DNA from 4 places in the Pullulanibacillus sp. KACC 23026 genome. Region 4 is predicted to be linked to each of the others. Evidence: riboswitches for the same ligand, from Rfam matches in the RefSeq annotation. Region 4 holds a riboswitch; each other region holds the start of a gene.
The links. A riboswitch is a leader RNA that binds a small molecule or an ion and turns the genes downstream of it on or off. The one in region 4 is predicted to bind cyclic di-GMP.
Positions count from the first base shown of each region.

Region 1: linked by a shared signal. The riboswitch ahead of PU629_RS04190 (DUF192 domain-containing protein) and the one ahead of PU629_RS20635 (DUF7125 family protein) in region 4 are both predicted to bind cyclic di-GMP.
Region 2: linked by a shared signal. The riboswitch ahead of PU629_RS02940 (anti-repressor SinI family protein) and the one ahead of PU629_RS20635 (DUF7125 family protein) in region 4 are both predicted to bind cyclic di-GMP.
Region 3: linked by a shared signal. The riboswitch ahead of PU629_RS15365 (anti-repressor SinI family protein) and the one ahead of PU629_RS20635 (DUF7125 family protein) in region 4 are both predicted to bind cyclic di-GMP.

Region 1 covers NZ_CP119107.1:960,386-968,224, forward strand. Annotated here, with positions in the region: gene PU629_RS04170 (MFS transporter) at 1-574, opposite strand, end outside; gene PU629_RS04175 (efflux RND transporter periplasmic adaptor subunit) at 930-2,474, shown strand; gene PU629_RS04180 (ABC transporter ATP-binding protein) at 2,474-3,190, shown strand; gene PU629_RS04185 (ABC transporter permease) at 3,168-4,343, shown strand; cyclic di-GMP riboswitch class I at 4,790-4,875, shown strand; gene PU629_RS04190 (DUF192 domain-containing protein) at 4,979-5,344, shown strand; gene PU629_RS04195 (Flp family type IVb pilin) at 5,389-5,568, shown strand; gene PU629_RS04200 (A24 family peptidase) at 5,679-6,188, shown strand; gene PU629_RS04205 (TadE/TadG family type IV pilus assembly protein) at 6,179-6,700, shown strand; gene cpaB (Flp pilus assembly protein CpaB) at 6,869-7,525, shown strand; gene PU629_RS04215 (CpaE/TadZ family protein) at 7,543-7,839, shown strand, end outside.
Region 2 covers NZ_CP119107.1:661,850-669,688, reverse strand. Annotated here, with positions in the region: gene PU629_RS02975 (TetR/AcrR family transcriptional regulator) at 1-141, opposite strand, end outside; gene PU629_RS02970 (DNA-binding response regulator) at 518-1,183, opposite strand; gene PU629_RS02965 (SDR family NAD(P)-dependent oxidoreductase) at 1,660-2,400, opposite strand; gene PU629_RS02960 (VOC family protein) at 2,717-3,121, opposite strand; gene PU629_RS02955 (helix-turn-helix transcriptional regulator) at 3,375-4,322, opposite strand; gene PU629_RS02950 (CBO0543 family protein) at 4,702-5,256, shown strand; gene PU629_RS02945 (YjcZ family sporulation protein) at 5,439-5,567, shown strand; cyclic di-GMP riboswitch class I at 5,763-5,846, shown strand; gene PU629_RS02940 (anti-repressor SinI family protein) at 5,876-5,998, shown strand; gene PU629_RS02935 (methyltransferase family protein) at 6,710-7,264, opposite strand; gene PU629_RS02930 (MarR family winged helix-turn-helix transcriptional regulator) at 7,282-7,722, opposite strand.
Region 3 covers NZ_CP119107.1:3,297,661-3,305,499, reverse strand. Annotated here, with positions in the region: gene lexA (transcriptional repressor LexA) at 1-530, opposite strand, end outside; gene yneA (cell division suppressor protein YneA) at 698-1,045, shown strand; gene PU629_RS15385 (DUF896 domain-containing protein) at 1,237-1,470, shown strand; gene sirA (sporulation inhibitor of replication protein SirA) at 1,964-2,422, shown strand; gene PU629_RS15375 (YneF family protein) at 2,562-2,777, shown strand; gene PU629_RS15370 (helix-turn-helix domain-containing protein) at 3,198-3,548, shown strand; gene PU629_RS15365 (anti-repressor SinI family protein) at 3,583-3,699, opposite strand; cyclic di-GMP riboswitch class II at 3,735-3,818, opposite strand; gene PU629_RS15360 (CcdC family protein) at 4,322-4,804, shown strand; gene PU629_RS15355 (metallophosphoesterase) at 4,977-5,855, opposite strand; gene PU629_RS15350 (YveK family protein) at 6,208-7,053, shown strand; gene PU629_RS15345 (CpsD/CapB family tyrosine-protein kinase) at 7,079-7,747, shown strand.
Region 4 covers NZ_CP119107.1:4,443,905-4,451,743, forward strand. Annotated here, with positions in the region: gene PU629_RS20625 (LuxR C-terminal-related transcriptional regulator) at 27-2,108, opposite strand; gene PU629_RS20630 (hypothetical protein) at 2,093-2,344, opposite strand; gene PU629_RS20635 (DUF7125 family protein) at 2,358-3,779, opposite strand; cyclic di-GMP riboswitch class I at 3,935-4,015, opposite strand; gene PU629_RS20640 (methyl-accepting chemotaxis protein) at 4,607-5,428, opposite strand; gene PU629_RS20645 (MutS-related protein) at 5,968-7,659, shown strand.

The sequences.
Region 1 (7,839 bases), 1.3 Mb from region 4:
GGATTTGACCAGTTAAAGGGAGTGACAATAGACCAACTGGAATTAACCAAAGCAGACCATGAATGCCAGTTCGCGATAAAACCAATGGGACCATGAGTGGCCCAAATGCTTGCCCAGAGTTTCCGCCCACCTGAAAGATTGCTTGTGCTAATCCTTTTTTTGAGCCTGAAGCAAGATGGGTTCCCCGGGAGGCTTCAGGATGAAAAGCGCCCGAACCAAGACCGCTGATCGATATAAAGAGCAAGAGCCATGGCAAGGAAGGGGCGAGACCCGTGAGCGCAAGTCCCATGATGGAACAGAATACACCGGCAGTTAACAGCCAGACACGTGGTTTTCGGTCGGCGAAGATACCAAAAAGCGGTTGAGAGGCCGATGACGTGAGATAGGACATCAGCACAATTAAAGTGGATTGTGTGTAATTCAGAGAAAAGGCCTGTTTATATAATACGACAAGGGCTGGCACCATACCCGTTGTCACCAAATCATTTAGAAAATGAGATCCACTGAACGTAAATACCGCACGCCGTGATATTGGCGTTTGGCCATGTTCCTGAGTCGCTCTGTTCGTTGCCAAATAAGTCACCTCAAATGATTGAAAAAATTATAGGATCGCTTGATTAACTAAAAACATCTTTTATTGTAATCCCTGAGCCAGCGACTGTCTATGCTCGAAGGTTTCAAATGACGTAAGGTTTTAGATAGAAATAACATGCCAATAGATTGGTAGTTAATGGATAGAAAGAATCGGTTTCTAAGGAGAAAGCCTTATTATTAAAGGCTTTGCCGTTCCTTGAAAAATGATTGGGTTGATTCTGTGGAATTTTTACATAATTAAATGTCTATTTATTAATCTTTTATTAAGAATTGATTGCTAGCTTTGTAATTATATTGAAATCATTTTAACTTTTTTATTAAAGGAGTGTTTGGAGATGGGAGTTAGTCAAGAGTCTTCTTTTGATGAAACGGAAGTAGAGGCGGGGCCGTCCCGTAACCGGCGATGGGGTCGCTGGATCGGCTGGGGGATTGTTATTATTGTCGTCTTGTTAGCGGCTTGGTGGGGTTATCATTATTATAAATCACATAAGACACGTGCTGCTGCAGGATCGTTTACCCCGACCGCTCAAGTGACGCGAGGAAATATCGATGTGACGGTGTCCGGATCGGGCAGTCTCCAGCCTGTTCATACGGCTACAATTACAGGCGCTAATCAGGAGACGATTGATACAGTGAAGGTAAAAGAGGGAGATAAAGTGAAGAAGGGTCAGGTGATTGCGACACTTGATTCATCCAGCACTCAGGATCAAATCAACCAAGATGAAGTTAATCTTCAGAAGGATCAGCTCCAGCTCTCACAAAACGAAGACCAGTTAACGGATTTAGAGAATGGAACAGCAACGACTGAAACGACGACAACCAGTCAATCAAATGGTCCAAACTCTGATCAAGGAACAAGTCAGAATTCTAACCAAAGCAGTACTAACACACAGGATCAAATTGATAACTTGAAAGTCACCATCGAAGAGGCTAAGCTGGATATTTCTCAGTTAGAATCAACGATCGCCTCTCTTAAGAAACAAGTGGCGAATGCGACGATTAAAGCACCAATTACTGGAACGATCGACACACTTGGCATTAAGAACGGGGATCAGGTTAGTTCTAGTACAACGGTTGCCACGATTACGAACTACTCAAGTATGGAATTGGTCACACAGGTCGATGAGCTCGATATTTCGCAAGTGAAGAAAGGTCAAACCGCTACGATCACGGTCGATGCTCTATCCGGTCAAAAGTTTACAGGTAAGGTTACAAAAATTGCAAAACAAGGAACATCCACGAATGGTGTTGCGACGTTTGATGTTACCGTGAAACTGGATTCAATTAAAAATGCTCTTTCAGGAATGACAGCAGAAGCCAGCATTCTAGTACAGTCGAAAAAGAATGTCTTAATGCTTCCGATCGAAGCCGTGCAAACAAATGGAACGAATCATTATGTGCTTCTTTCAGATGGAACTGGTTCTGGACAAGCTGGCCAAGCAACAGGATCGAGCGAGGGGTCTAGCGGTTCTAGCCATTCATCTGGTGAAGGTTATGGTAACCGCGGTTCGAACGGCTATAGTGGTAAAGCAAATGGCGCTGGCGGCTATTCACGCGGGGCAGCAGCAAGCGGCGGAACCTTTAAGATGCAGCCTGTTCAAGTGGGTGTGCATAACGATAATTATATTGAAATCACTTCCGGCTTAAGCGAGGGTGACGTGGTCCGAATTCCAAATACCACAACCTCTTCCTCTTCTTCTGCAACGAGTAAATTTGGCGGCGGTATGGGTATGATGGGCGGTAGCTTTGGAGGCATGAGCGGTGGCTTTGGAGGTATGAGCGGCGGTTATGGATCGCGCGGAAGAAGCTTTAGCGGCGGTTCAAGCGGTGTTGGCTCAAGCAGCGGAGGCTCGAGCAGCTCGAGTGGAGGGAGTAAGTAATGACCTCAAAGCGCGCATTAATAGACATTAAGAATTTGTCGAAGTTTTATAAAATGGGAGGTGAAACGGTGAAGGCTCTTAATAAAGTGAGCCTTACCGTTTCAAAAGGAGATTTCCTTGCCATTATAGGTCCTTCAGGATCAGGAAAATCCACGTTAATGAATATGATCGGTTGTTTGGACCTGCCAACTTCTGGTGAGTATTGGCTTGACCAGGAACCCATCAATCAGCTTAAAGACAATCAGCTTGCTCAGATTCGAAACCGAAAAATTGGCTTTATTTTTCAAAGCTTTAATTTGCTCTCTAAGCTCAATGCTCTTGAGAACGTCGAGCTTCCGCTTATCTATCAAGGCGTTCCGACTAAAGAACGGCATAAGGCCGCCTTTGAGGCATTGGAAAAAGTGGGATTAGGCGATCGGGCCCATCACCGTCCATCTGAGTTATCAGGCGGTCAACAGCAGCGTGTGGCTATTGCTCGGGCATTAGCGACGAATCCGCCAATTTTATTGGCCGATGAACCAACAGGCGCTTTGGATACGAAAACCGGGCATGAGGTCATGACCTTGATGAAGCAGCTCAATGAAATAGGGCACACCATTGTATTGATTACGCATGACCTGACCATTGCTGAACAAGCAAAGCGGGTCGTTCATATACAAGATGGGGTGTTGACAGAAGGGGGTGCTGTCACCCGTGAATATCGGTCAAGGGTTTAAAATGGCCTTCAAAAGCATTATGGGAAACAAGCTAAGGACGGTTCTCACGATGCTTGGGATTATAATTGGGGTTACATCTGTTATTACATTAGTTTCACTTGGTAAAGGAACATCAGCCGAGGTGAGTGAGCAGGTTCAAAGCCTCGGCTCCAACCTCCTAACAGTTAATATTATGGGGAGGGGCGCAACAACAACAATCAGCTATGACGATGCGATGTCCTTGCAGAAATTAACTGGTGTTCAATACGTGGCCCCTGTTAAACAGTCTTCAGAGACGATTAAATATGGGACAACAAGTGAAGATAATGTCAGCGTTATTGGGACGAACCAAGATTATTTGAATGTGCGTCAGTATCAGGTCGCTAACGGACGCTTTATTGCACCGATTGATTTAGAGTATTATCAAAAAGTTGCGGTTGTCGGCTCCACCGTTGCTCAGGAATTATTCGGTTTCACTAGTCCTGTGGGACAAAGCATTCAGATCAACGGAATCCATTTTACCGTTGTCGGATTGCTTCAATCAAAAGGCGATTCATCATCAGGTGATAACGATGATGTGGTCATGATTCCTGAAACAACAGCTGAGCGCATCTTTCAGTCTAAAGGGGTCGGAAGTGTCTATGTTCAGGCAACAGATGCTGACCAGACGAATCTGGTTGTGAATGAGCTCAATTACAAAATGAGTCAGCTCTTCCGTGGTGACACAGATAGCTATAGTGTGTTAAACCAACAAGATATCATCAATACGATGAGTTCTGTGTCGAATACACTTTCGATGGCTCTCGGCGGTGTTGCGGCGATTTCATTATTAGTCGGCGGAATTGGAATTATGAATATCATGCTTGTATCGGTGACGGAGCGAACGCGGGAGATTGGGATTCGTAAGGCAATCGGGGCGCGAAAACGGGATATCCTCCTGCAGTTTCTCATCGAATCGATAGCGATGAGCGGTATTGGGGGACTTCTAGGGATAGCGCTTGGGGTCGGCTTGACCTTTGGGATCGGCAAGTTTACAAGCATTACGGCCGTTTACTCAACGAATATCATTCTGTTATCGTTCTTCTTTTCATTGGCAATTGGCGTCATTTTTGGTATCTTCCCAGCTAATAAAGCAGCGAAACTGAAACCAATTGACGCACTTAAATTTGATTAATGATATAACAGCCATTTGGGGAGCTTATCTACATAAATAGGCTCCCTATTTATTTGCACACATTTTGTCAAATAAAGTCGATAAATATCGACTTGTTGTCTTGCTATCTACTTGATAGTTTTTGAAATGGTGGGTTAAAAGACCTATGATATTTATGGGTCTATTGGAGGTGTTCCCCTAAAAATGGTAAAAAGATCTAGTGGGTTTCAGGTGTGGAATGGAGTGGTTATCCATAAAATGTACGCCAATCGCCCCGTTTTAATCGGCTTATTTCAATATATGCCTTGTATATAAGGTATCGCGCCGATGCTTTCGAAGAGGATGAAAAATTTGTGGGGGTAAAATTAACCTAAAACCTAAAATGGGTCTTTTGTACTATTTAACTTATGGCGCGAATTTGATAGATTTATGTCATAAAAGATCGAGCGATACAGAGTCTTGCTTGATCTCGATAAAGGCAAAGCTGGTGAAAGCCAGTGACGCAAAGCTACAGGGGCTAAAGTGTTTGACACGATGCCAGCCAGTTACCGAAAGATCAGTGGGGCTATGTTTGTTATAGCGGAAACGGGTTATTTTGAACCCCCCACCTTTCGGAAAAAGGCGGGGGGTTTTTTCAATGAAGAAGGGGGGCTCGGATGGAATTAGTCAATGTGACTTCGGGCAAACAATTAGCTGGAAACGTAGAACAGGCTGCTACATTTGGCAAACGTCTTAAAGGTTTAATGTTTCGCCATCATTTATCTATGGATTCTGCCATGTATTTAGCACCATGCCGCTCTATTCATACGTTTTTCATGAAGTTTCCAATCGATGTCCTCTATGTGGATTCAGAAAACAACATTGTCAGTCTTGAAAAAAACATGCCGCCTGGGAAAGTTGGAAAGACAGTTCGTCACGCCAAGTACGTGATTGAACTGAATGCAGGCAGGATTGACCAAACCGACACACAAATTGGTCATAAGCTTGCTTTTGTTGGAAAAGGAAGACGCAGCAAACGTTAAAACTAAAAAACTACTAAATTTTAAAAAATCAAGGAGGATTTTTTATGTTAAACAAAATTAAAGGGTTATTCGTTGAAGAAGAAGGACAAGGTATGGCAGAGTACGGCTTGATCATCGGTCTAGTAGCGGTTGTGTTGATTGGATCAATCGTTATTTTTAGAAAGAACCTTGAAGATATGTTCTCTGGTATTAGCCTTTCAGATCCAGGGGACGCCAGTAATTAAATATTCCTATTAAAGGCATGCACTTTTATGTGAATGTTCAAAGAAGCTCTACGGTGAGGATCGTAGGGCTTTTTTTCAAGGTTTAAAAGATACAGAGAGGGTGAACGGCCGTGTGGTTGAATGGTCTGCTTCTTGTCGTTCTTGGAATATCGGTCTATACCGATTTAAAGAGCCGAAAAATTTATAACAAAGTGATTTTGCCTGCGCTCCTTGCAGCACTTGCGGTTAATAGCATGATCGGCGGCTGGAGAGGTTTCGATCATTCTTTGTTAGGATTATTAGTTGGTTTTTCGATTTTGCTCATCCCTTACTTTATGGGAGGGATTGGAGCAGGTGATGTGAAACTGCTTGCGGCTGTTGGGGCAATAAAAGGGACTATATTTGTTATACAAGCCTCAATCTTCATGGCCTTGATTGGCGGTGTCATAGGACTCTGTCTCCTCTTATTTAAAAAAGGTGTTATTAAAAACCTTATCAGCTTTTTATTAAGCAGGAGGGCAGGGGTCAAAACTCCCTTGTTTCTAGATAAAACGAAAAAATGGTTTCCTTATGGTGTTGCGATTGCCGGAGGTGCTGTTCTCGGACTGATCATGCATGGGTCGGTTTGGCTATGGAACTGAAAAATGGGCAGAAGTGCAAGAGGGGAGAAATTTCACCGTCTAAAGAAGATAAAAAGGCTTGTTTCACAGTCTTCAAAAGGCTGATGAAGAGAGAAGAGGGGCAATCTTTAGTCGAATTTGCGCTTACGGCTCCGATCCTCTTACTTTTAATGGCAGGCATTGTCAATTTTGGTTTTATCTTTTATACCTATCTAAATATGACTATTACAACCCAAGAGTCAGCCCGATTAGCCAGTCTTGGCAAGTCGGATTGTCAGGTGGGTGACTATATAAATCAAAATCTGAACGTTATGGGAGAAGACAAGCTGGTACTTCCCAGCTGCTCCACTTATAATACGACCTCTACCTCCAAATCATTGGTGGCAACGGTGAATCCGATTGGTTCGTCACGGAAATCGGGGGATACCGTTACGGTGACTTTAACGTATTCAATCAGCAACCTCACCCCCATTTTAAATCAATTTCTGAAACCTGTTACGCTCACCACAAAAACGAGCATACTTGTGGAATAAAAAAAATAAAACACGTTTTGACTAAACAAGACGGGTTGACCTCAATCCTTGAAAGCTGTTTTAGAGAGGATGAAACAAGGTCTACTGTGTCTAGAGCATAGATTCATGTGGATCAAGTACCAAACATCAGGTGCCTATACATCAAAGCTAGTAAAGCAGGTGAAGCTAATGAGACGATTCTTACTTTTATTATTGGCTCTTGTCATGGCAGGAGTTACGACTTATCTCTTTTATACCTATATGCAGAAGGCACCGTCACAGTCAGCAACGGCACCAGTTGACAGGGTCACTGTTGTCGTAGCGAAAGAATCAATTCCAGAAAATACGAAGGTGACCGATAAAATGGTGGAGCTTGCATCGGTCCCTAAAACAAGCCTTCAGCCTGATGCAGTTACTTCTTTGGATCAGGTGATTGGAAAGCTTACGAAGATCGATATTGAACCTAATGAAATGCTCTTAACCCATCATCTTGAATCCCTTAAAGACGCTGCCTTGCTTTCTCATAAAATTAAACCAGGCTATCGTGCTATTACATTACAGGCTAAAAACATATCTGATACGGTTGCTAATTTGGATCAGCCTGGTGATCATGTGGATGTCCTCCTCGAACAGAATGGAAAGCCTTCGACCTTACTCGTGTTAAGCAATGTCTTAGTTCTAGCGGTCGATGGGAAAATGACACCATCCACTAAAACCCCTGACATGAGCAGTCCCTATACGATGACAACACTTGAAGTCAATCTTCAGGATGCCATGAAGCTTGCAACGGCTGAGCAGAAGGGCGAGATCAAATTTATTCTTCGAAGTGCCATTCCTGCTTCTTAAGGAGGGAATCGTGTTCTATGGTAGATCAAGCCGCTATGAATTCAAAACGAAATAAAGGGGAATTAATTGTCGTTTGTGGAGCAAAGGGAGGGATCGGAAAAACGCTGATCTCGATTAACTTGGCCATTGCTCTTCAAAAGAATCGTAAGCAAGTTGCTTTATGGGATGGCGATTTTCAATTTGGAGACGTTGATATCTCATTAAATCTTCAACCCACTTTTACAATGGAGGAAGTGATTGAAAGCATGGACTCTTTGGACCAGTACTCGCTAGAAAGTTTAATGACTGTCCATGAAAGTGGTGTGGCGGTGCTT
Region 2 (7,839 bases), 1.0 Mb from region 4:
GGTTCCTACCCCTACTTGGGCTTCGCTTGCTATTTCGGAAATTGTGGTCTGTTGAAAACCCTTTCCTGAAAAGAGATGACGAGCAGCGCGAATTATTTTTTTTTGATTTTCGAGTTTCCTTTTTTCTCTAAGATTACTCACAAGCTTCATCCTCTTAAAAAAATGAACGCATTCATATATGAATGCGTTCATTTTATATTTCCAAACCCAATCTGTCAACTTCACATTCTAGCCGATTGTTGAAATGACATTTAACTAAACTTCTTTAAGTCCATTCATTCCTAAAAAGAAGTCTTATCCTTAATTGAGTAACCAGTGATAATAAAAATAAGCGGAAATTTTCCGGTTAGATACAGAATGGAGCTCGTTTCGGGGGGATATAAGGGGAGATTTTCCGTCTATTCAAAGCAAAATTACCCATTTCACCGTTCTTTTGAGTCAATAGCCGGAATTCCTCCGTCTATTTTGGCTCTTTTCAATGCTATTTACTAAATAGGGGAAATTTCTCCGTCTATTTTTATTGGATCGGGTGATTAACTTGATCCCCTACCCGATAAGAGCGAACCCTCACATTTCCAGATGCGGGAATCAGCATCTTTTTATCGACTAATCGAGAAATTACCTTTTTTACCGTTTTGTCACTTAACTTCAAATACTTCTCGACTTCTTTAGGGAATATGGCTTCTCCCTTCCGGATCGCTAACCGAAGCACTTCCTTTTCGACAAAGGACAATGATGTATGATCCAGTTCATCCCCCAACCATCGGCCAATCACTTGCTGAACAATCTGTTGACAACGGCGAGGCTTCTCTTTAACTTGATCATATGAAAAACGAATCACGGTCCATCCGTCAATCACCAGCTGGTTTTGACGTTCCAGGTTGTCGGTAAATTGCCATCTGCTTATGTTCTTTAAGTGAGGGCCGTACCCATCGATTTCAAGGCAAATCCGAATCGCGGGACGAATATAAGCAAAATCCAAATATCGTTTGCCATCTTTGAAATCATCGACTTCATATTCTGGATGAAGATACTGAAAATGGTGAAATAAAGGCCACCACACTTGCTTCAAAAACAAAACTTCAGCTTGTTGATGTCCCTCTTGTAAGCGCCGCAGTCGTTCACCGGTTCTTGCCTGCAAGTGGGCATCTATAAAGGCTTGGTATTCTTCTTCAAATCCCATAGCATCCCTCTCCTACCAAATAATTTTGTCGCTAGTACACTTTAGAACGATTAGGAATAAAACTTAACCAAATAAATTTGATAATAGAAACTGTTTTGTACATCTAAAGGAATTGAAAATGAATGAGGATTAATGCGTGTGAAATATAGAGGGTTAATGCAACTGAATAGGAGATCGTAAAGACTTGCAGTGTAGATCATATAACATTCAAATTTGGGGATAGAACTATTTTTAGTTTAAAAGATTTCCTAAATTTGTCAACCTGTTATTTTGATAGTTCAATAACACATTCTTTCATCAAGAAAAACGATACTATTCTAGACGCCCCAACTTAAGGAGAGGCATTTGGGTAAAATCCTCAGTTACTTATGATACGGTTCACCCTAACGGCTATGAGGCAAAATTTTTAGGGCACCCGAGGAAGGGTACCCTAAGTGAACGGTCAAAGTCGTATCAATGACAGAGTTTTGAGGTTTCTAGTCTCTCAGCTGAATCTCATAATCTGTAACAACCTTACCATCGTACTGAATAATTTGGCCATTTTGATTTTTATCAGACAGGATAATGTCCGTACTCATTTGCCCGGCGGCTTCGGGAGACTTGACGAATCCGCCGTGGACACCCGCTTCCATGCCGTTCAAGTCGGTTGCAACAGCGCCAGGCATGATACCGAAAATTTGGCGATGGCTGCCCATTTTTTCGAACTCGTAAGCGTAGGTCAGTGTCATCACATTGAGTGCTGCTTTGCTCGTAATATAAGCGAGCGGGTGCCAAAAGTCGGTCGGCGAAATCGGGACGGTGATGTTGACGATTTTCGCGTTGACTGTAAGAGCTGTCAGCAGATTTTTCATGAGTTCATGGGTGCCGAGGAAATTCGTTTCCATCGTCGTGCGTAGATCCTCAGTTGTATAGTCAAAGGTATGCTTTGCGAGGTCGAGCGCCGCGCGCCCAGGCTTGATACTATCAGGAATTCCAGCATTATTGACCAAAATATCGAGCGAGCTAACCTTTTTAGCCGCTGCGTGTAAGCTGTCTAAATCATTCAAATCAATCTTGATGAACGTCGCTGATAGGCCTTCTGCGGCAAATTTTTCGACTGCTGCCTGCCCGCGGGCTTCATCACGCGCCCCAACGAGAATGTCATAGCCCCGCTTTCCAAGACTTCGAGCGATTTCGAAACCGATTCCTTTATTTGCGCCAGTGACAAGTGCTTTCATAGTTAATGAGCTCCTTTTCGTATTTTATTTAGATACAAACAGGTAATAACTATCGACAAGATCATCAGCATTCTCTATAACGCCTCAAATCCTCTGATACGATGTGTCAGGCTCATTATAGGACTTAAACCACAGTTGAAGTCAAGCTCCATATTTTGTGCTATAAACATTTTTAAACAACACCGATAATCGTGTTCAAAGCCTTCTTAATGTTTAATCTTACGAAGATAGATGTTACCTCCAGACAAATGATAACGACACATTCGTCAAAATTTCATACGGCGCCCCAAATGGAAGGCTCGCTCAAGCTTTTCTTTCAACTTCTTCCGTTGAACCGTTTGATGGCCTCCTCAGTCACTGGTTCGAAGAGGTTGACTAAGTTTCCGTCGGGATCACGGAACAACATGGCACGGTTCCCCCATGGCATCATGGTCGGTTCCTTTACCCACTCATCTACAAACGGTTTCAAGCGCTCGTATTCGGCATCGATATTATGGACACGGAACTCAATAATGACGGAGTGATTGTCGGCCGCCACTGCGGAACCAGTCCCAAACAGCGGCACCGTCTGCGAATGACCGATCGCAAGGGTACACGATGGCACAACGAGTTCGGCAAAGACAGGCGCAGGACGTTCTGCCGAAACACCCATAACTTTTTCATAGAAATTGACAAGACGATCCACGTCGTCGGTAATAATACGTACAGAAGCAAAATTCACAGATACCATCCTTTCTATAATAAACGATACACTATCTTATCCAATATTTTGGGTCGGAACCAGCGAAGCTTCCGTAGAGGCCCGATTTACTTGATTCCTCGACCATGCTTGATGCCTGGCTGTTGCTCAATTCATCCAATTGAAATTAATTGGTCCGTTTCCTCCAACCGATGCAAGACCTACTTTGCATTATCTCTCACCCCTTTATGTTTACTTACTCCGATTATAAAATGACGCTACTGACACCAGTATGTCAGTAGCGTTTTAAGATTTTTTGAGCTTCCTCACTAATCCGACTTCTGAATGATTCAGGCTCCAAAACAATCGCATCGGCTCCCCAACTAAGGACCCATTGCAGCACTTCGTCCAAGTGACGAACACGTAAGACCACAATAAGTCCATCTTGATGCTCTGCCATTTCCTCTATGTAATGATAGCTCGATTCCTTTACCTTATCAGCGACCTCATGGTTAAATCGAAGGCGGACATGTAAGTGTCTATCATCCAGCGGGGTATACTCGCTTAAGTTAAACTGTATCGGGAATTCAAATCGTTGCCTCAACTCGATCAATTCTGTCATTCGGGACAAGCGAAAATGACGAATTTCTTGGCGCAAATCACACCGGGCTACGAGCATCCATGATCCTTCAACTAACACCAATCCATAGGGAGCAACAGTACGAACACTATGTCGTTCCCCTTCAGAATCTGCAAGTCCTTTTGTATAATGAAAGCCGATTTTTCTCTCATCTAATATCGCTCGACGTATCTTTTCTAGATAGTCTTTTTCTTTTGACTGAGTAACCGGTTTATCAGAAATGAGCAAACGCATTGCTTTACGTACACGAGAGGTTTCATTGAGAACACTCTCTGGTAAAATGGCCTCAATTTTGCTCCGAGCATCTTGAGCTTTGATGCGATAATCATCATCAAATCGTTGTTCGATAAAGTCCGTTCCAATCAGCAAACTCACGACTTCTGGAACCGTGAAACTAATTGGAGGCAGGAAATAGCCTTCCATAAGAGAATAGCCTGTCCCAGGGGCCCCTATTATCGGAACACCCGCTTCACACAATGCCTCGATGTCACGGTAGATCGTTCGCACACTAGTTTCAAATTGGCTCGCCAAATCTACGGCCCGTACAACGTCTTTACGTTGTAACCTCAGCACGATCGCTAACAAACGGTCTGTTTTGTTCATTGATTCTCCCCTTAAATGTTCATTGTAAAATAAACATACCACATCTTAATTGAGAAGATGATTTTATGAATCTAGAGTTGTTTGACATTGACGTGTATTGGCATCTATGTGGGAATCGCTAATAATAATTGAAGGCTTCTATTGTCGTTTTTCCGTTAACGGTCCCGATTGTGAAAACCTCTTTACTTTAAGGGACGTTCTTTTATAAACGAAATGACTTGTTTCGTCATGTTGGGCAGATACGAAAAAACGATCACTTAGAATGCAATCGTCTCTTAGATCGGATCATTTATAACCAAATCCTCGGACTGTTTATGTGTTAATCAATTTTTTTAGGACAAACTTTAATTAGAGTTCATTTAGATTTGGAGTTCTTATAATGACGAATAGTCAAGAAATCATTCAAAAAATTGATAACGTGTCTGACAAGCTAAACCAAAATGTTTACCAAGTGAATGACATTTGGGTTCATGACGTTGTTTTTACCTGGAGATGGTGGATCGGGTTGCTCCTCACGATAATGCCTTGGATTTTATGGATTTTCTTTAGAAAAAAAGAAAGTACAGATCGATTTCTTTATATCGCATTTATTATTATTCTTCTCTGTGTCTTACTCGATGTTACGGGTGACCAATATGGAATATGGCGTTATAGATTTAATTTAGTTCCTATTGTACCAACCTATTTCCCATGGGATTTTACTTTAATGCCTGTTACGATCATTTCGCTCATGCAATTCCAACCAAAATTAAGCCCTATTATAAAAGCAATCGTATTTTCCTTAGGGACATCCTTTATTGGAGAACCACTATTTCAATGGATAGATGTTTACGAACCAATACATTGGAAATACGAGTATTCTGTACCTATCCAATTTTGCATCTACCTTTTATGCCATTGGATTTATCAAAAAAGATTCTACGTGGAAAAATAAGGGAGTGAATATTAGTCTCTATTGCTCTGCTTAATGAATAATGACAATATAGATCCTGATCCCCTAACAGGATAGCCCATGTCATCAAATAGCCCTTTCCATATATAACAAACATTTGCCCCTTACATTCAGCTTCTTAAGTTCATATGATGAAGTATCCAGAACAAAAGGAGTTGAAAAAAATGGGATACGGAGCTATGGGCGGCGGCCAATGCTGTTACGGTGGCGGCGGCGGTATGGGCGCAGGATTTGCGCTAATCGTTGTTCTATTCATTTTGTTGATTATCGTAGGGACTGCCTACGTTTATTAATTAGTTTTATTTAGGGTAGACCATTTATCCACCCTTCTCAAAATAGCGTCCTCCACCGGGGCGCTATTTTATTGTGTATTTTAGGTCTTTTAATCAGAAACATCACTTTTTTGTAGAAATCTGCCGAATTATAATTGTTTTTTTATTTTCGGAAAAGATAGTAATATTTAAGATATAAATTTAATGCATGTTTAATTCAGAAAATAGCAAACCTCTCTAAAGAGTGGGACGCAAAGCTACAGGTCTAAAGTTTTTAACTAAGATGGCTGTGCTACCTGAGGTATTTTTAATATTTTTGGAGGAAAGCCATGTCTGAAATCAAAGAAAGCAATTTAGATAAAGAGTGGGTTAAATTAATGCTCCTCGCGAAAGAAATCGGTTTATCTATAGCAGAAGTCAGAGACTATCTAAATAAAAAATCAAAATTATAAATGCGTAATAGGAGTCTACTGGGAATTAGAGTTACCCATAGCCGCCCTGTTACAAAATAGTTTAATTGAGTACTTACTTTATGTAACCAGCCTCTATTAGTTAGTTTTGTGCTAGATGTTGGTCAGATTACATCAAAGACACCGCTCTAGCTTTTTAATGGTTCTTAATTTTTGAATATGAGAGACTGTTCCCTGCTTTCTCCAAAAGGCCTTTCAAATTCACTTATACAGTTGACATTTTGGATATAAATAATCCATTTGGTCATTTTACTTTGAAAACAGTATTGTAACTTTTTTCTCTGTGTGAACAGTGCTAAAATCTTAAATACGGTTATTTCGATTAAAGAAAATCTTTAGTTAAAATAACCGTATTTTTTTATCTTATTAAACAAGTCTAGTAAAACTAGATTCATATTCCGCCACCAATTTTCGTTATAATTAAGCTTGTGATAAGGCAGCTTTTCAAGAATTTATCTCAGCAACCCCCCCTATATATTTTTGCTTTTTTCAAATCTGGGCAAGCATTAAAAAGACACCTTTCCTAATTTGGAAATGCGCCATGGTGATTATCATTTATCTCTTGCTGTAGCGTTGTACTGCGCAGTAAGGGATACAGTTTAAATAACATCATTCTTCAAAGCTCTCTTCTCTCTTCACTTGAACAAGCTAAAATGAATTTAGAAACATATTTTGTACTTTCTCTTTAATTCTCTAGTATAGAAACGGAATAATTCTCCAAGTCTTGGACATATATTGTTTGTATTGTTCACCAAATAGTGTCACAAGAGCTCTCTCTTCAATTTTTATACGATACGAATAAGCAAGAAAAAATAAAATGATATTTATAATAATGGCAACGTAGGAAGAAGAAGATAAAGCAAATCCTAAAAATGTCAAAAATGACCCTAAATAACCAGGATTACGAATATATTTGTATAAACCACTTTGAATTAACTTATGTTCGCCCTGCATTCCGACATTCCTACTGTAAAATCTACCCAATTGTTTCATTGAAGAATATCTAATCCATACTCCAATTAATCCAACGATAACACCAGAAAACAACAACGAATTATATTTATTTGCTGTAAAGGAATACATAAATTTTGGAATGGTTATCATCAATCCTAAAGCTACTCCAATATAAAAACTAGAGCCACGATTTTGTTTTTCTTCTTTAACAGGTTTTCTTCTATTAAATTCTAATAGGAAATATAGAACAATAGGCAAATATCCAACAAAGGCCATAATTTCTTCACCTTTCATTTATAAAAGCATTCAACCTAACTCATGTTTTTATCAATAAGGTCACGCAGTTTAGATATACCTTCAGTAATGATTAATTGCTCTTCTTTTTTCGCTGACTTTACTTTTGAAAGCAAAGGCCCATAATAATCTGGAATTAACTTTTTAATGTAGTCCTTAACTTGTTCTGAAATGTAAATACGTGTGTATCTCCTATCCGATTTGTCAGTTTTTCGTTCCACTAAGTTTTGTTTTTCTAAACGGTCTACTATCCCAGAAACTGTACTATGTGTTAGTCCTACCTTTTTGCTCAGTTCCTTCATAGTTAGACCATTACAATCCACTAGTGAATCAAGCACCATTAGCTGTGGGCCTGTAATCTTACTTTTAGCTATTTCTTTATCTATATCTTGCTGTAAAGTTTTATGGATTGCTTGTAGATTTTCCGCGAAATTGCTCCAATTAATTTCATTTTGCAAAATATATCACCTCTAAAAATAAGTCGTGATACGACGCGTCGCAACGCAACTTATTATAATGATTTAATCTATAATTGTCAAAACAAGGTTATTGTATTTTTTCACAAATTTTAAAAG
Region 3 (7,839 bases), 1.1 Mb from region 4:
AGACGAATATGGTCTTTTTCTTTGAAAAAACGTTTAACGGTGGCTTCATCCTCTTCGGTCATCGCAACAATAATATCGCCGTTATTTGCGGTATTCTGCTGCCTCACGACCACCTTATCTCCATCAAGAATGCCGGCATTAATCATACTTTCCCCAACCACATTTAGAATAAAAGCCTCTTCATGACCTACCATGTTGACAGGAACAGGATAGTAATCTTCAACATTTTCAATAGCTGTAATCGGCTCACCAGCTGTCACTCGTCCAACAATCGGCAGCATCAGACTGTCTTCCCCTTGTGTACGCGGTAAGTCTTGCCCGGGCTGTATTAATTCAATAGCGCGAGGCTTAGTTGGATCGCGCCGAATGATTCCCTTTTTCTCTAATCGCGATAAATGGCCGTGTACGGTTGAACTAGAAGCTAAGCCGACGGCATCTCCAATTTCTCGTACTGATGGTGGGTAGCCCTTTTTATCTACTTCGCTTCGAATAAAATCAACGATCGCTTGTTGCCGTTTTGATAATTCCATCCCATGTCCCTCCTAAGCTCCTCGTTCCCCAAACATTCGTTCTCTATTAAAAGTATAGCATGCTCCCATATAAGGTGCAAACATTCGTTCGAAAAGAACGCTTGACACGAACGTGTATTCCTATTATTATATAAAGCGAACATACATTCGTTGCAGGGGGATTTTAAATGGAACACTCACCATCACTATCCAAATCACATTCTTATTCGGTCTTATATATAGTTTTTATCGGTTTAATTGTAGCGTGTATTGCTTTTACAGTGCACGATTTGAAACAATCAGATGCCAGTCATTCCGCATCAATAAAGGTCCAACGTGGTGATACGCTTTGGTCATTAAGCGAGAAATATAAAGGGAAAATGTCTGCCGCACAATTTATGTCATGGGTGGAAACGAACAATCAATTACATAATCGTGATCAAATTAAAGCTGGACAAACCCTGCTGATTCCAACCGATCAGAATGAACCCGGTGGCACTGCAAATCAGATTGCGGGTGCAGGGGTGCCTCACTAAAAGCAGAGGACTTGAACATCTCTTTTTAATACGTTAAGCTTATGTCATTCATTTTTGAAACTAAATGGCTGCCGTCGGTGTAGTTAGGAGTCAAACGTCATGGCTTTTTTCTAAAAGCTTCTTGCTATTTTTCGTGTGTTAAGAAGCAATAAAGTTTATGGAAGCAGCCTACTGTTTAAAGGAGAGTAATAATGCTAGAGAAAGAAAAGCTTGCCCGTATATCAGAACTATCAAGAAAATCAAAGTCGGAAGGGTTGACACCTGCAGAGAAAAAAGAACAGGCTCATTTGCGTCAAGCCTATTTAGAAGCATTCCGTTCGGGTTTTAAAGATCATTTGCATACCATCAAAGTCGTTGATCCTAATGGGGACGATGTCACACCGCTCAAATTAAAGCAATCCAAGGAACGGAGAAGTAAGCACTAGAATCGATTTGTTTGGACTTACTCTTGTTGAGGATTGTTCAAATGGGGGGAGCCCCTATTAAGTAAATGATCTTAAAGAGACCCTGTCATGATGGGTCTTTTTTAGTCTATATCCGAGAACAGAATCGGTTGATTTGAACAGGAGGCTAGCCGCAAAAGTTCGCTCAAAGTAGCCTTTACAGAAACCATTGCCTAATTAATAGGCAGAAGGTATTCGTGCCGATTCGCGAAAGTCGGTGAATCGCAAGCAAATCAGATGATCTTTTGAAAGCATCAGAAGGACAACTCCTGAGTCTAGCAGCAGGTGGTTTGCGGCTTTAGTAAAGGAGCTCACTCCCATACCGCGCGACCAAAATTCTAAGCGAACATTCTGAATCGGTAAAATCTGTGTCAGTGTGACAAAATATAGTAGGTGTTTCTTCTTCTCATTCGACAGCTTTTTCAGAGGGTCTTGTCTATAATATGGACAAACACTGTGAGTCGGAGGGATGGCTATGAGGCATTATGATATTTTTATTATAAAAGAAGAGGTCCGAGAGGCGTATACTGGAAAAGAAGCTTTGCTAGCTCAATTGTTTTCAGAGGCGTTTCATACCACCGATCCGAATGAGCGATGTCAGCTTGAGAAACAAATCGACTTTATTACCGAGACTATTCCTGTCTTTCGAATGGAAAGTCTGCTAAAGCGCCGTTTAAAGGAGCAGATCGGCTATACCAGTTTAGCTGGAGAGCAGGTTATTATGCTAGAGTCGAACCATCAGGAAAGCCATTCACGTCTAGAGATTAAAGAACGGCAATTAACTTTAAAAAGCAGCGGAAGCTTATTGACGGAGACGTTATTGTTTGAAGTATGTCGTTCCATTCAGCCTGACTTTTTTGCAGTCGACCGCACTGGAGAGCGTAGCGGCTGGCTTCGCGCGACGAAAAAGCATTTGATTAAGAAAGTAAAATAAGCAGTCATGATTTGTGAAAAGACGCTTCTGAATAGAGTTGTACTTCATTCATTGATAGTGTAAACTTAGATAGGATTATTATAATAACTACAAAGATTATGCGCATCGTTGTGGGATTAAAGGAGGATGGAAGATACTCATGGTTTGGTTATATATTGTAATTGGAATCGTAGGCGTCATTCTTGGCGTAGTGTTAGGATTCTTTATAGCACGTAAATACATGATGGATTACTTGAAGAAAAATCCGCCAATTAATGAAAATATGCTTCGCGTCATGATGATGCAAATGGGGCAAAATCCATCGCAGAAAAAGATCAATCAGATGATGAAAGCTATGCAAAAACAAATGAAGTAAGTTTAAAGGAAGTCTTTACTTTCTAAAGGGATAGGGGGGGAAGTCTTTACCCCTATTTATGACATAAAATGTATTCTTTTAGACATAAACCACTTTTTCTATTATGAAGTTATAGAAGAGTGGTTTTTCCTTATCTGTCATCAAAATGGGTATTTGCTCCTATAATGTTCAAGATCTGTAAAAAAATTGCCATCCTGTTCTGTTTTTTTGCAATCTTTTTTATTATAATAAGTTAGAAGAACTAATTTAATCGACATGCCAATCCGTTCTTTTAACTGAAAAGTCATGGGAAGTTGGTTTTTTTTGGGAGAATGTTATTATTTTTAGTAAAATGGTCTCTTTTTATTTTCTTCAATTAATGGAATAATAAGAGAAGAAGTGAAAGCAGACCCACGATTAAGAGAACGCGAGGGAACTCAAGTGGTAGGAGATAGAATAAAGAAATTAAGAGAATCGAGAGGATTGTCTCTCACCGAGTTAGCAGAGCGTGCCGGCGTTGCTAAGTCTTATTTAAGTACAATTGAAAGAAATCTGAGAAGCAATCCCTCGATTCAATTTATTGAAAAAGTGGCAGAGGTATTAAATGTCAGTGTCACAAGTTTAATTGATGAAGATCAAAGCGATTCCATTTTAAATAACGCTATTCCATCCAGTGACGAGCTTGATTCGGACTGGATCAAAATTGTCAAAGAAGCGATGGACAGTGGCGTTGACAAAGATGAATTTAAGGCTTTTCTGGAATTTCAAAAATGGAGGAAAAGCCAAGACTAATTTGGCTTTTTCTCTAATTTCATCTATTTTTATTTTATTCCTTGTTTTTATAATTTTCAAAAAATAACCGTACTTCTTCAACCGATAACCCTAATTCTTTAGCCTCCTTTATAAGTTTAACCCATTCAACATCCAACACACCCATTTTCATATAAGGCTTCATCCTCCCAAGGACTCACTGAATGTCCAGCTGCCGGTCGGTTGCACCACTAACTCAGGATATTTAAGGTGCCCAAATAGAAAATACCCCTCATCGTCTCCAATAAATCGTCCTACTTTTTTTCTTAATTATAATCAATTTGTCTATGAGAAAACTGTCAAAATATAAGAAGGTTAATATAGAATCTAATGACAAAAAACGACAAAATCCCCCGATTTAAACAATCCTTTGTGCGAGTTAAGACGTCTAGCCCCTCGTTCGTCACTTTTTGTCCAATAATATGTCGAAATAGTAAAATTACAACCGTTGTGTGAAGGGATTGATTAGAGGAAAAATAAGAATATCTAGTTAGATGTGATAATCGGACTCTTAATTGAGAGGTTGTCTGATGGTAGAGTGCCGAATGAAAAACGATCAGCTGCCGGTTAATCGTAAATGAAAAAAGAGATAAGGTGCAATTAAACCTAACTTAGCCTATTTTATTTTCATTAAGGGGACAGGTCATCTTATGACATGATCAACAAAGCTCTTACACAATCCTTTTAAATTTCGGGGGTTCACGCTATAATAGGAATAAAAGTGTCAACAGCTTGAGATAAGAAGGTTGATAATTATGTGGCTACAGCTTTTAAGTTTATTAATAGGGATTTTGTTCGCTGGAAGCATTATTATTGTGCGGCTGAAGGCGTCTAATCGCCCGACGAATGCACGAAAAATCCTTATCCCACCAATGGGGATGTCAACAGGCTTTTTAATGTTTATCGCTCCGCAGTGCCGTGTTCCTTGGTTAGATTTTTTTGAGGCCCTTGTCGTTGGTGCCATCTTTTCTATTTTGCTTGTTAAGACATCCAAGTTTGAAATACGTGATGAGCAAATTTATTTGAAGCGGTCAAAAGCCTTTGCCTTTGTGTTGATTGGATTGTTAATCGTCCGTGTCATCATTAAGATTTTTGTTGAGCAAGAAATCAGCTATGCGCAGACCGGTGCGTTGTTCTTCGTCCTTGCTTTTGGCATGATCCTCCCGTGGCGCGTTGCCATGTATATTATGTACAAACGTCTCGAAAAACAAGCCAATTCCATTATTACTACAACTTGATCCAACAAAAAATGAAGCCCCCTCCCTGAAATGAGGGGGCTTTTTGCATGTCAATAATGAGTTGAATATGTGCTTAAAGTCTGTAGATTTTGCTTAGATCCGTTTCTATTTATAACGGGTGAAGTTTCAACATTAGAGAAGGGCTATATAAAAAGAAGACATTTTAGTACGATCAAGATCGCAAAATAAACAGCGTCATTTCAGGACGACAGTTAAAACGAAATGGGAGGTAGGTTGTCCCAATGCCTCGATTCACATAGAGTTTCATGTCGGACTGACCAATTGTTTTTAAACCTTCTATATAATGTTTCGCACCGTCTGGCCGGTAGAGGGCTCCCAAAAAAGGAACACGAATTTGTCCGCCATGGCTGTGGCCGGAAAGCATAAGATCAACGGGATAAGGAACAGCCTGCTTCCAATCAGCGAGATCCGGCTCGTGGGCAAGTAAAAGGGTAAATCCATTTCGAGGGATTCCCTTTAGCGCTTTTTTGCCATCAGGGTGTCCGCCAAAAAGATCATCAAGACCGGCGATATGTAGTGCGCTCTTCCCTCGGGAAATGGTCATATGACTGTTTTTTAAAAAATGAAAATCTGATTTTTCAAGTGTTGCCTGAACGCGTGCGGGGTCCCCACCGCGAAAATCGTGGTTGCCAAAGATTGCGACCTTCCCGAGGGAAGCGTTTAGTTTTTTTAAGACCGGTATACTTTTCTCAATTCCATCAAGCTGTTCATGGACCAAATCTCCCGTGAAACAAATTAAGTCAGGATTTAATTGATTCACACGCCGAACAATTCCTTCTAAGTTATGAACATCGTAATAAAATCCAAGATGTAAGTCACTAATTTGGACGATACGGAGGCCATTAAAGGCATGGGGGAGCCGGGACATTTTTAAACTGAGCTGAGTAGTTTCGACCCAGAAACGTTCGAGGAAAAAGGAATAGCCAGGTGTGGCGAGGAGGGAGGCTGTTATGAGACCGAATGAGGTTTTTAAAAATTTCCGTCGGTTCATGGTTAAAGACGGGGGCAACGAATCCTTTCTCTTGGACATGGGACCACTCCTTTTGGCAGTGAGTTTTTTTGTGTAAATAAATATGAAAATTTTAAAAATAACATTGACAGAACTTGGGCGGTAGTGTTAATTTAAATTATAGATTTGTTCTATATAGGAAACATGGTTGCAGCTATAAGCTTTAAGGGAGTTCGATTTCCTTGGAGATTAGTGAAAAGAAATTCTGGAATTAGTTAATTTTCTAGTTGTATATGTAAAAGCAGAGCCGATAGCTGAATTTGTTCATTATATAGAACTAAGAACATTATGTTGAATTGACGAAGTGTGTTTCCTAATATTATATAAAAAAATTAATAAAATAAAAAGTCTAATAATTCGGAAGGTGAAACCATTGAGCAATTTTGAACAAGAGACGCTTCCTCATTCTAAAAGATTAAAAGAAATTGATTTAAAGGAAATTTTCTCTGTCTTAAAGAGATATTATGTCAGTATCCTCATTTTTACATTATTTGGATCTGCTCTTTGCTATTGGTACTCAATTGAACATCAACCGAAACCATCATACCAGGCTTCGACACGCGTCTTAATCAGCAGTAATGGACCACAAAATGATGCGAGCACGCTGAGCACTCTAATGGTCATGTTTACGGATCCAAATGTTTTGTCAAATGTAAGCAACCACATTATGTCGAAAAGATCTCCAAATGTTCTTTCAAACGAAATTTCGGTTACCAATATTAATGATTCTCAAATTATTGATCTTAGAGTCAGTGATTCTGATCCTTATTTGGTTAGAGAAATTGCAAATACCGAAGTATCTGTCTTTAAAGATGAGGTTGCAAGAGTTTTAAATTTCAAAAATGTACGTCAGTTGTCACCGGCAGAAGTGGAGAGTGTTAATAATGGAATGAATCATAAACTTATCCTTTATGGAGGAGTAGCTGGTTTAATCTTAGGGATTTGTTTAGCCTTTTTAAGGAATTCAATGGATGAATCAATAAGAACAGAAAAGGAGCTGGAAGTCCTTCTCCAATTGCCTGTAGTTGGGTCCATTACTAAGATGACTAAATCAACTTCCGAAAAGGCAAAAAACAAAAGTCAGAGGCAACGTTTTCTAGTTGAAAGAAGAGATCCATTAAGTAGTAGGTTGGAGGAAGAAACTGAAAAAAGAAAGCAATTAAATGAACGTAACATATTACAAGAACGACAGACGCAAGCTAGACACGATTATTTATAATAACAATTTTTATGGAGCTGATAGAATGCGTCATTTTAAAGATAATAAAAAGGAAATAGTCATTAAGAGGCATTTAACCTCTTACTACTATCCGAAATCACAAATTGCTGAAGATTTTAGAAAGGCAAGAACATCTTTACAATTTTTACCTAAGAACAGCGAAATCCAAACCATGATCTTAACATCGGCCGAATATGGAGAGGGAAAGACAACTTGTCTTGTTAATCTAGGGGTTTCATTATCGCAGCTAGGAAAAAAAGTTTTACTCGTTGATACAGACTTAAGGAAGCCCTCCCTACATAAAATTTTTACAAAAAACTCAGAACTTGGTTTGTCCTATGTATTAAAGGGTCAGTCGTTATTAGAAGAAGCCATTTATCCTACGGGTATCAAAACACTGGATGTCCTGCCATGTGGCCCGATTCCTCCGTATCCAGCTGAAGTTCTAGTGTCGGTCGCTATGAAACGCTTTATGAAACAGGTTAAGTCGATGTATGACTATATTTTATTTGATTCACCTCCTGTCTTGGAAGTAACCGATACCTCTATTTTGGCTCATCAATGTGATGGCACTTTATTGGTAGCAAGTAGTGGTAAGACCTCATATAAGAAAATCTTAGAAGCAAAGAAGCTGCTAGAGCAATCAGAAGCTAAATTAATCGGAAGTATTCTTAATAAACGAGTAACAAGGTAGTTTTTTTGGTGATGGCGTTCTATATTAAGAACAGAAGGAAATGTCTACTTTCCTTTATCAACGTAGGCACTCGGTTATTCTGTGGGTTAGAA
Region 4 (7,839 bases):
GCAGAAAGAGGCTTTTTTAGTATAAGTCAAAGATCCTCCATTTTTTGTTTATAAAAATAAGCAATTAGACCCGCCCTATCTTTTACATTAACCTTCTGGAAAATATTTGTAATATGATTTTTAACGGTATGTTCACTAATAAATAACTGGGAAGCCAGTTGTTTATTATTCAACCCTTTCACTACTAGCATAAGGACTTCATTTTCTCGATTTGATAATTTATCAATTTGGAACTCAAGATCTTTAGTGGAAATAGTTTGATCTAACGCACGCTCTCTAAGGATGAATTTTCTAAACTTTTCACTCAATAACGGATCAATAGGATTATCTATGGAATCCAACTCATGATCTTTCAGATGGTTAGATAATAGTGCAAGCAGTTGCCCTCCAAGGTCGAATCTTTGACCATATCGATTATATTTGGGATAATTCGTTATTTCAACAAAGTCTTGCAAAATTTTATATACCGATGAATGATCAGGTAGTACATTTGCTACAAATTCAGGCGTATACGAAGATAATAAACAAGCATATTCAATATCTTCTCTTTCCTTCAAAGACATTTCCAAGTAATCCAAAAACAAATGAGCGAGTTTTTTTAATTTTGTTGTGAACTCATAACTCTGAGGATCCCAATACCCTACACTTTCATGTAAAAGTGCTATTGAATGTTGAATCTCCACTTTTGTATGATTTGTCCTATTAATAGCCAGTGCACCGATGGTTGCTAGAGAAGACAAGAATGTTAAGTGATCCTCATTATTAAGATTCTGAGAAACACTTAATACACCATAAAGCTTTTGGCTATATACAGGACATTCTATAATGGTTTCTCCCCAATCTGAGACGCGAATAACAGGAGAAGCCTTTGATAAATTTCCCCCTTCATCTTTTAATTGGTTGTATCTCCTTAATACCTGCTTTCCATACTTTTCACTTTGGTCCTTTGTTAATCCCCTCGAGACAATTCTAACCTCTCCCGAATTAGAATCGAGATCGAACAGAGTAAGTGAAGAAAAGCTGACTTGCATAATATTCATGCTCATATCAACAAGCATTAGAGCAATTTTCTTAACATCTTGAATGCGGGATAACAGTTGACTTATTTCTATTAAGGCATTCAATTTCTGAAGCTGGTACCTAAATTTTTCTCTTGTTATCCTATTGAACAGATATGAACTGATTATATCCGTTATGACTTGACCGATACTTAGAATAGATTGTCCAAGTTTACCTTTTTTAAAAGAGACACCAAATAATACACCTGTGATACTATTATCAACAGTGATTGGGTAACAAACAAGTGATTGAGGTTTGATATCGTTAACTTTAAACAGTTTCCCTCTAGGATCAATATCAATCTGCTCCCAATAACCGGCTATTCCGCTAACCAACACTTGACCTAAAAAACCTTCCCCAACTAAAAAATTTGTTCCTACTAATGATTGATAATCTATGTGTCCCGTCACTAAAGAGATCACACATTCGTTATCGTTATTTTTTTTAGCAAGGCCTACAAAATCAAGATCAGAATCTAAGTTCAAAAACTCATTTAATATTTCAGAGACCGTATCTTTTTTTTCCTGTGCAGCAAGTTCAAGCACATTTTGTACACTTCTAATCAGTTGAATGTCTTCTGTTTTCTTTTGATCATTCTCTAAGAGCTTACTTATGACCTCAGATAATTCTAAAATTCTACTTACAATTCGCTTCTTTTCTTCGCTCGTTGTCTCCGGAACTTCCTCAATTGCGTTTTCCCAAATTGATGGTTGCGTGACTTTTTGTCTTATATATTTATAAAGGTCCGAGCGGGATTCCGTTTCTATGATAACACCCGCCCATAAATAATACTTAATCTCACCCCTTATACTTACTGGAGAAAGTACAATCTTTAGGCCAGGAAACGTGTCTAAAACGCTAGACCCCACTGCACTTTTTATCCATTCATAATATAAGGAATGGTTACTTTGGACCATTTTTGCCAAGCTGTTTTCTCCTGAAAAAGAAGTGACTGGATTTCCTTTAAGGTCTAGTAATATTATGGCTAGCTTGCAATTAGAAGCAAACACATCTTGCACTTGTTGAATACTGTCTAGTGCGTTTTCCATTTGTCATCCAGCTTTTCACTTAAAATATTCGGTTGATTATATCTATATATAGAATCATTTCCAGATTCAATTTCAGTTAATATCGATAAGGCAACTAAACTATTTATTATTGGCTTCAGATGTTCAGTCGATCGTCCTAATCGACTTGCTAGACTTTCTAATGTTTCCATTGCAAAAGGATTTTCTTCAAAAAAATAGGTGCATTCCACTTGTAATAATAACGATATATCTGTCATATAATCTCGCTCCTTAAACCAATTGGATAAGTGGTTTCTCCGAAATCGTTTCCACAAGAAGGGGTTCAGAAACAAACCCACTTGTTGATTTGGTTAATTGGAGATATTGATAATTACCATCAACCCAAGTACGAATAACTCCATTTGATGTCCTCTCTAAAAACGAGGAGGTTTCTTTACCTATTTCAGAAAAATTGCAAAGAGCAAGTATTGTGTTTCCGGTAGTTCTTGCTCTGGTAGATTCTTCAGCAAAAATTCGTTTAACAAAATCCGGTCCTCTTAAAGAAAAAATTGCGCTTAAATCATAAAAAACAAACCAATCATCTAATGTGTTAAAGTTTCGAGTTACCATTTTAGTCAACTCACCATTTAAAAAGCCTAAGTAATCTTCGTTCGATACATCTTTTACATTCAAGACATTGTCTTTGAAGACATCTGGGACTTCCCGATTATACTGTTCTATAAAATACATCTTATCTTGTTTGCAGGCTTCTTCTAAATCAACACCATATAATTTATAGACTTTTTGAAGATCCTCGATAGTGGTCAGACTAGAGGGTTGTGCAATGATTCGATCCCCCTCTAGTATTCTTTTCGTTATAATAGAACCAATTAGATATTTGTAGTTTGCTTTACTATTTGTGTCAATTAATAGCGTTGATCCTCTTGTGATTCCGCCGGAGAGTAGTTGATCTAATTTTCCAATTCCAGTTGACACTTTATCATGTGCTTTAATTAATACATCTTCAACAACTGAGAGTGCTGGAACTAGATGAATCCCTTTATCTGTTAGTCGATAAATATGTTCACCTTCAATAATTTTGCGACCTCTCATTTTTATAACTTCAAGTGTCCGTTTACGAAATTTCTGCATTTGTTCTTCTATAGAAAGACGGATTACCCCATCTGCTACATAATGTTCAAATGTATCTTCACTATTTGAATTTGCCCGTTCACTTAGTAACATTGAAGTTAGCGAGAATTTACGTAGAATATTCCTCAGATTATAGAGTGCCTCTCTATTTTCCTTCTGATCTTTATAGATATATTGAAGGAGACTAATACTATCTACTACAACTCTCTGGCAATTTATTTCTTGTATTAATTGCTCAAATAGACCATTAGGTTGTTTCATTTGCTCTAAAAGAACTTCAGGTTTTATACTTATAAAACGTAAAAGATTCTGCTTTTCTAGTTTTTTTAGATCCCAACCAAACGCTTCCATATCTTGATAGATCTGGTGAGGGAATTCTTCAAAGGTAATGTATATACCCGTTTCACCAGATTTCAAAGCTCCATGTACAAGGAATTGTACACCTAATGTTGTCTTTCCCGTTCCTGGTGCCCCTTCAACAATAATTGCCGATCCTTTTGGCAGTCCTCCATATAATATTTTGTCAATTCCAGCTACTCCTGATTCAGTAATATTCTGCATAAATGCCGCCCTCTATATTTATATATTGTTAAAAAAAGGATCTTAAAATGATACCTTCATAATCACATCAAATACTTAAAGGCAACCTACCTAAAATACGAGCAACTAAAAGAGCTCCCTCCACGAAGTTGGACGAGCCCTTGAACTCTAACCACTTCGGTAACCGGCTACCATAGCAACGCTTTAGGTCCGTGGCTTTGCGTCTCCATCTTTCAATGGGTTTGCCTTTTCGGATTCGATTTTATAGTTTATCCGAATGATCATGAACTTCATTCCATTCGTAAATGACTTTGGATCTCAAACAAAAAAACGTCTCAATTATATAATTTATATTATCACAAAAATAATTTATCCGATATCATGAACCAGATAGCCCTTATAATAAAGCCAAGTCTAGCCTTCAATGAAATTGGAACTATAATGGTCAAACAGCCAGTCAAGTACAAGATACGGGTACTTATGCCTTTGAAGTTCAAGCTGATGGAGATTGGTCCATAAAAATTCAATAGAGGCTGGGACAAAGCTAAACTAACTGACTTAAATTCCGAACACTAAATGTTTATAAGGACAGAAACAAATAGGAAACGCAGTCAAAATACAGAGACTCCTCGCGGGAACAGCATGTGTCAGAAGACCCCGCAAGCAAGGGTTTTCCTTGTTGAGGAGGCTTGGGCCGTGCACGCGGAAAGCGATGTATTTTGACTAGCGTTTCATCAAAGATTTAACTTATAAATGAAAAACCGAACCCATCACGTTAAAACGTGTGAATAAGTTCAGTTTTTTTCTATTCGTCAACTATTTTTGTCCCAGTCGCTTTCTATAAGTGACTAATTAACCATGATCCTTGCGAGTTCCGCTAACTTCTCGCTTATGGTGACGATTTGACTTAGAGTCTCTGATGTTGCGTTAATCGTTTTTGTTTGTACACTCAACTCGGCTACAAGATCTCCTACTTCGCGTTGAATTTGATTGAGAGAATCGATGACATGATCCGTCGAGTTAAGAATGGTTGTCGATGATGTCTTAGTGTTTTGAGAAAGTCTTCTAATTTCATTGGCTACGACAGAAAAACCTTTCCCTTGTTCTCCAGCACGCGATGCCTCAATAGCTGCATTGAGACCGATCAAATTTGTTTGAGAAGACACTTTTGCAATAACATTAGCCACTTGACTAATTTCAACTGTAGAATCCTCCACCCTTTTACTATTATTAACGAGTTGTTGTGAAGTGGTTTGTAATTCTGCTGCAGTATGGCTAATCCCTTCTAAGGACGTGTTCAACGTTTGCATCATTGTCAGCAATTCATCGGCTGCATTTTGCAGGATCTCTTTGTTCTCAGTGGATATAAATACACACATAGAACCCACTATACTTCCATCGCTAATAATCGGAACACCCGTACCTTGATAAGGAATTCCACCGGTCAATTGTTTATTCCCTATTCGAGATATAACCTGACCCGTCGTCACAACTTCCTTCCCAATACTTCCCTCTAATAATGGCTTGCCTTCTCCAAAGACATCTAGATAGAAATCATCACCTGAAATCGCATGTATATACCCTTCCTTGTCTGTGACAACAAGTTGGGCATATGGAATTAATTTGTGGAAGACATCAGATACCATAATTATAGTTTCAAGTTTATTCATTATATAAGGTTCTCCTTAAAATCGATTTCACTTTTTTCAGCTTCCTATACTTTATCGGAAGTTTTAAGAAAAAATTTAAATCTTCCCTATTTAAGCACCTTTTTTCTTTTATAACCTGTCAATTCATGGTAATGGTTGCTACTCTACCCTTTTTATCAAGTTTAACGCCATCCATTTCCATATCCACCCACTTTTAACTCATTATCCGATTAACTCGATATACGAGTATTCTTGGAAAATATTTAGAAATACGCTTCAATAGACAATTTGGCCGCTCTCCGTTTGGCGTAAATAAGGCGAGGCGCTCCCGCTATTCAAGGCACCATGCCTGCCCCTCCAATGAAACCTCCATCTAACTATTAAACTCGTATTTGTTATTCAATAGCAAATAAAATTAAGTTAACAACATAATAAAATAACCCCGAACAGTTCCAAACCATTTGGGGTTACTTTCAACTTTTATGGGTAATGGAATTTTATGTTAGAATAAATAAGTAAATATTATGAATAATTATTAAAAAAGCAAAGGATGTTTTAAATTGAGCACTATTTTTATTATCTTATCAGCTAGTGTTGTAATAACTCTCTTGGTGTTTTTTAATAGCAAAAAACACCGACTGCAAGAGAATAAAAAATTAGTGAACCAATGGAATGATAAGGATTATAAACGAAACGAGGAACCTATTAAATCTGTAAGAATGTATTGGAATAGCTATGAACCTACAAAGAATCAAGTTTCTATAGATGATCTCACTTGGAATGATTTATCTATGGATACTGTATTTCAAAAAATTAATTTAACACACACTAGTATAGGGGCGGAGAAATTATACTGTAATCTTAGGTCTATTAATTTAAATGAAAACTACTTTAATGAAAAGGAGCCCTTTATCAGAGCGCTCTTTGAAACAAGAGCATTGCGAGAAGAAATTGAATTAAAGTTAATGGCATTAGGGAAGAAGTCGTTTACCGATACTTCTTCTTTCCTTTACCAAATTACGGATAAATTTATGAAACATACTTATCTTTATATCCTTTTAAGTCTTTTGTCCATCACGCCTCTAGTACTAGTTTTTGTTAACTTAAAAGCAGCCATTATTACATTTTTTTGTTTGGTTATGATAAACAGTGGTATCTATTTTTTTAAAAAAAGGGAGTATCAGCCTAATTTTTATTCATTATCTTATATTACGTCCATTATTAATTGCGGAAAACATCTAGTAAAAATACAACATAAAGAATTTGGTGGGAGAAGGGATAAAATAAAGTTGTGTTTGAAGAAACTAAAGAAAATATCCTTTTGGGGAAGTGTGTTATCTTCAAATAACAGTTCGATAAATTTAATAGTGGATTATTTAAGAATCTTTTTCTTACTTGATTTCATCGCATACAATCGCATTTTAAGAACGATTAAAAATAATCAAGAAAGTTATATTTCTTTATGGCACGAAATAAGTGATTTAGATTTGGCGATATCTATCACACACTTTAGAAATTTATACCCAGATCATTGCATACCAACATTTATTGAAGAAATGAAACTTAAAGGGACAGACTTATATCATCCGCTAATTAAACACCCTGTAAAAAATAATATTGAGATTGATAAAGACATCCTAATTACAGGTTCCAATGCTTCAGGCAAATCTACTTTTATTAAAGCCGTTGCGATAAATTGCATTTTAGCACAGACCATTAATACTGTATTAGCAAAAGGGTTCCTTATTAAACCGTCCCACATTCTTACTTCTATGGCAATAAGTGATGATGTCTTAGGAGGTGACAGTTACTTTATTGCTGAAATTAAATCACTAAAACGGATCATTGATACCATTAAACAAGGTATGTCTTGCATGACATTTATTGATGAAATTTTAAAAGGGACCAATACAGTAGAACGAATATCTGCATCCGCTTCAATTTTAAATTGGATTAATTACCAGAAGAATAATTTGTGTATTACAGCTTCACACGATATAGAGTTAACACAAATTACAAAGGATTACTATGAACACTATCACTTCAGTGAAACAATTGAAAATAACTCGATATCATTCGATTATAAATTAAAGAAAGGCCCTTCGTATACAAGAAATGGAATCAAATTATTAGAGCAACTACACTATCCAAAAGAAATTATTAATCTGGCCTCTAAGTTAGCTAATTCCTTTGAGGCAGATGGGAACTGGATGACCTTTAATCATGTGAATTACCCGTTTTATCATAATTGATCAAACAACATTAACCTTCGAAAAAACATTCCCAAATGCAATTCTTAATTAAACAATGGAAGTAGCCGGCTAATAATTTCGTATCCTTTTGCCTGCCTTACTAGCTTTAGAGTGACAACCCTTTATAGAAAAACAAAAGACCTTTAAACATCATGTGTTTAGAGGCCTTTTAATCTGTCT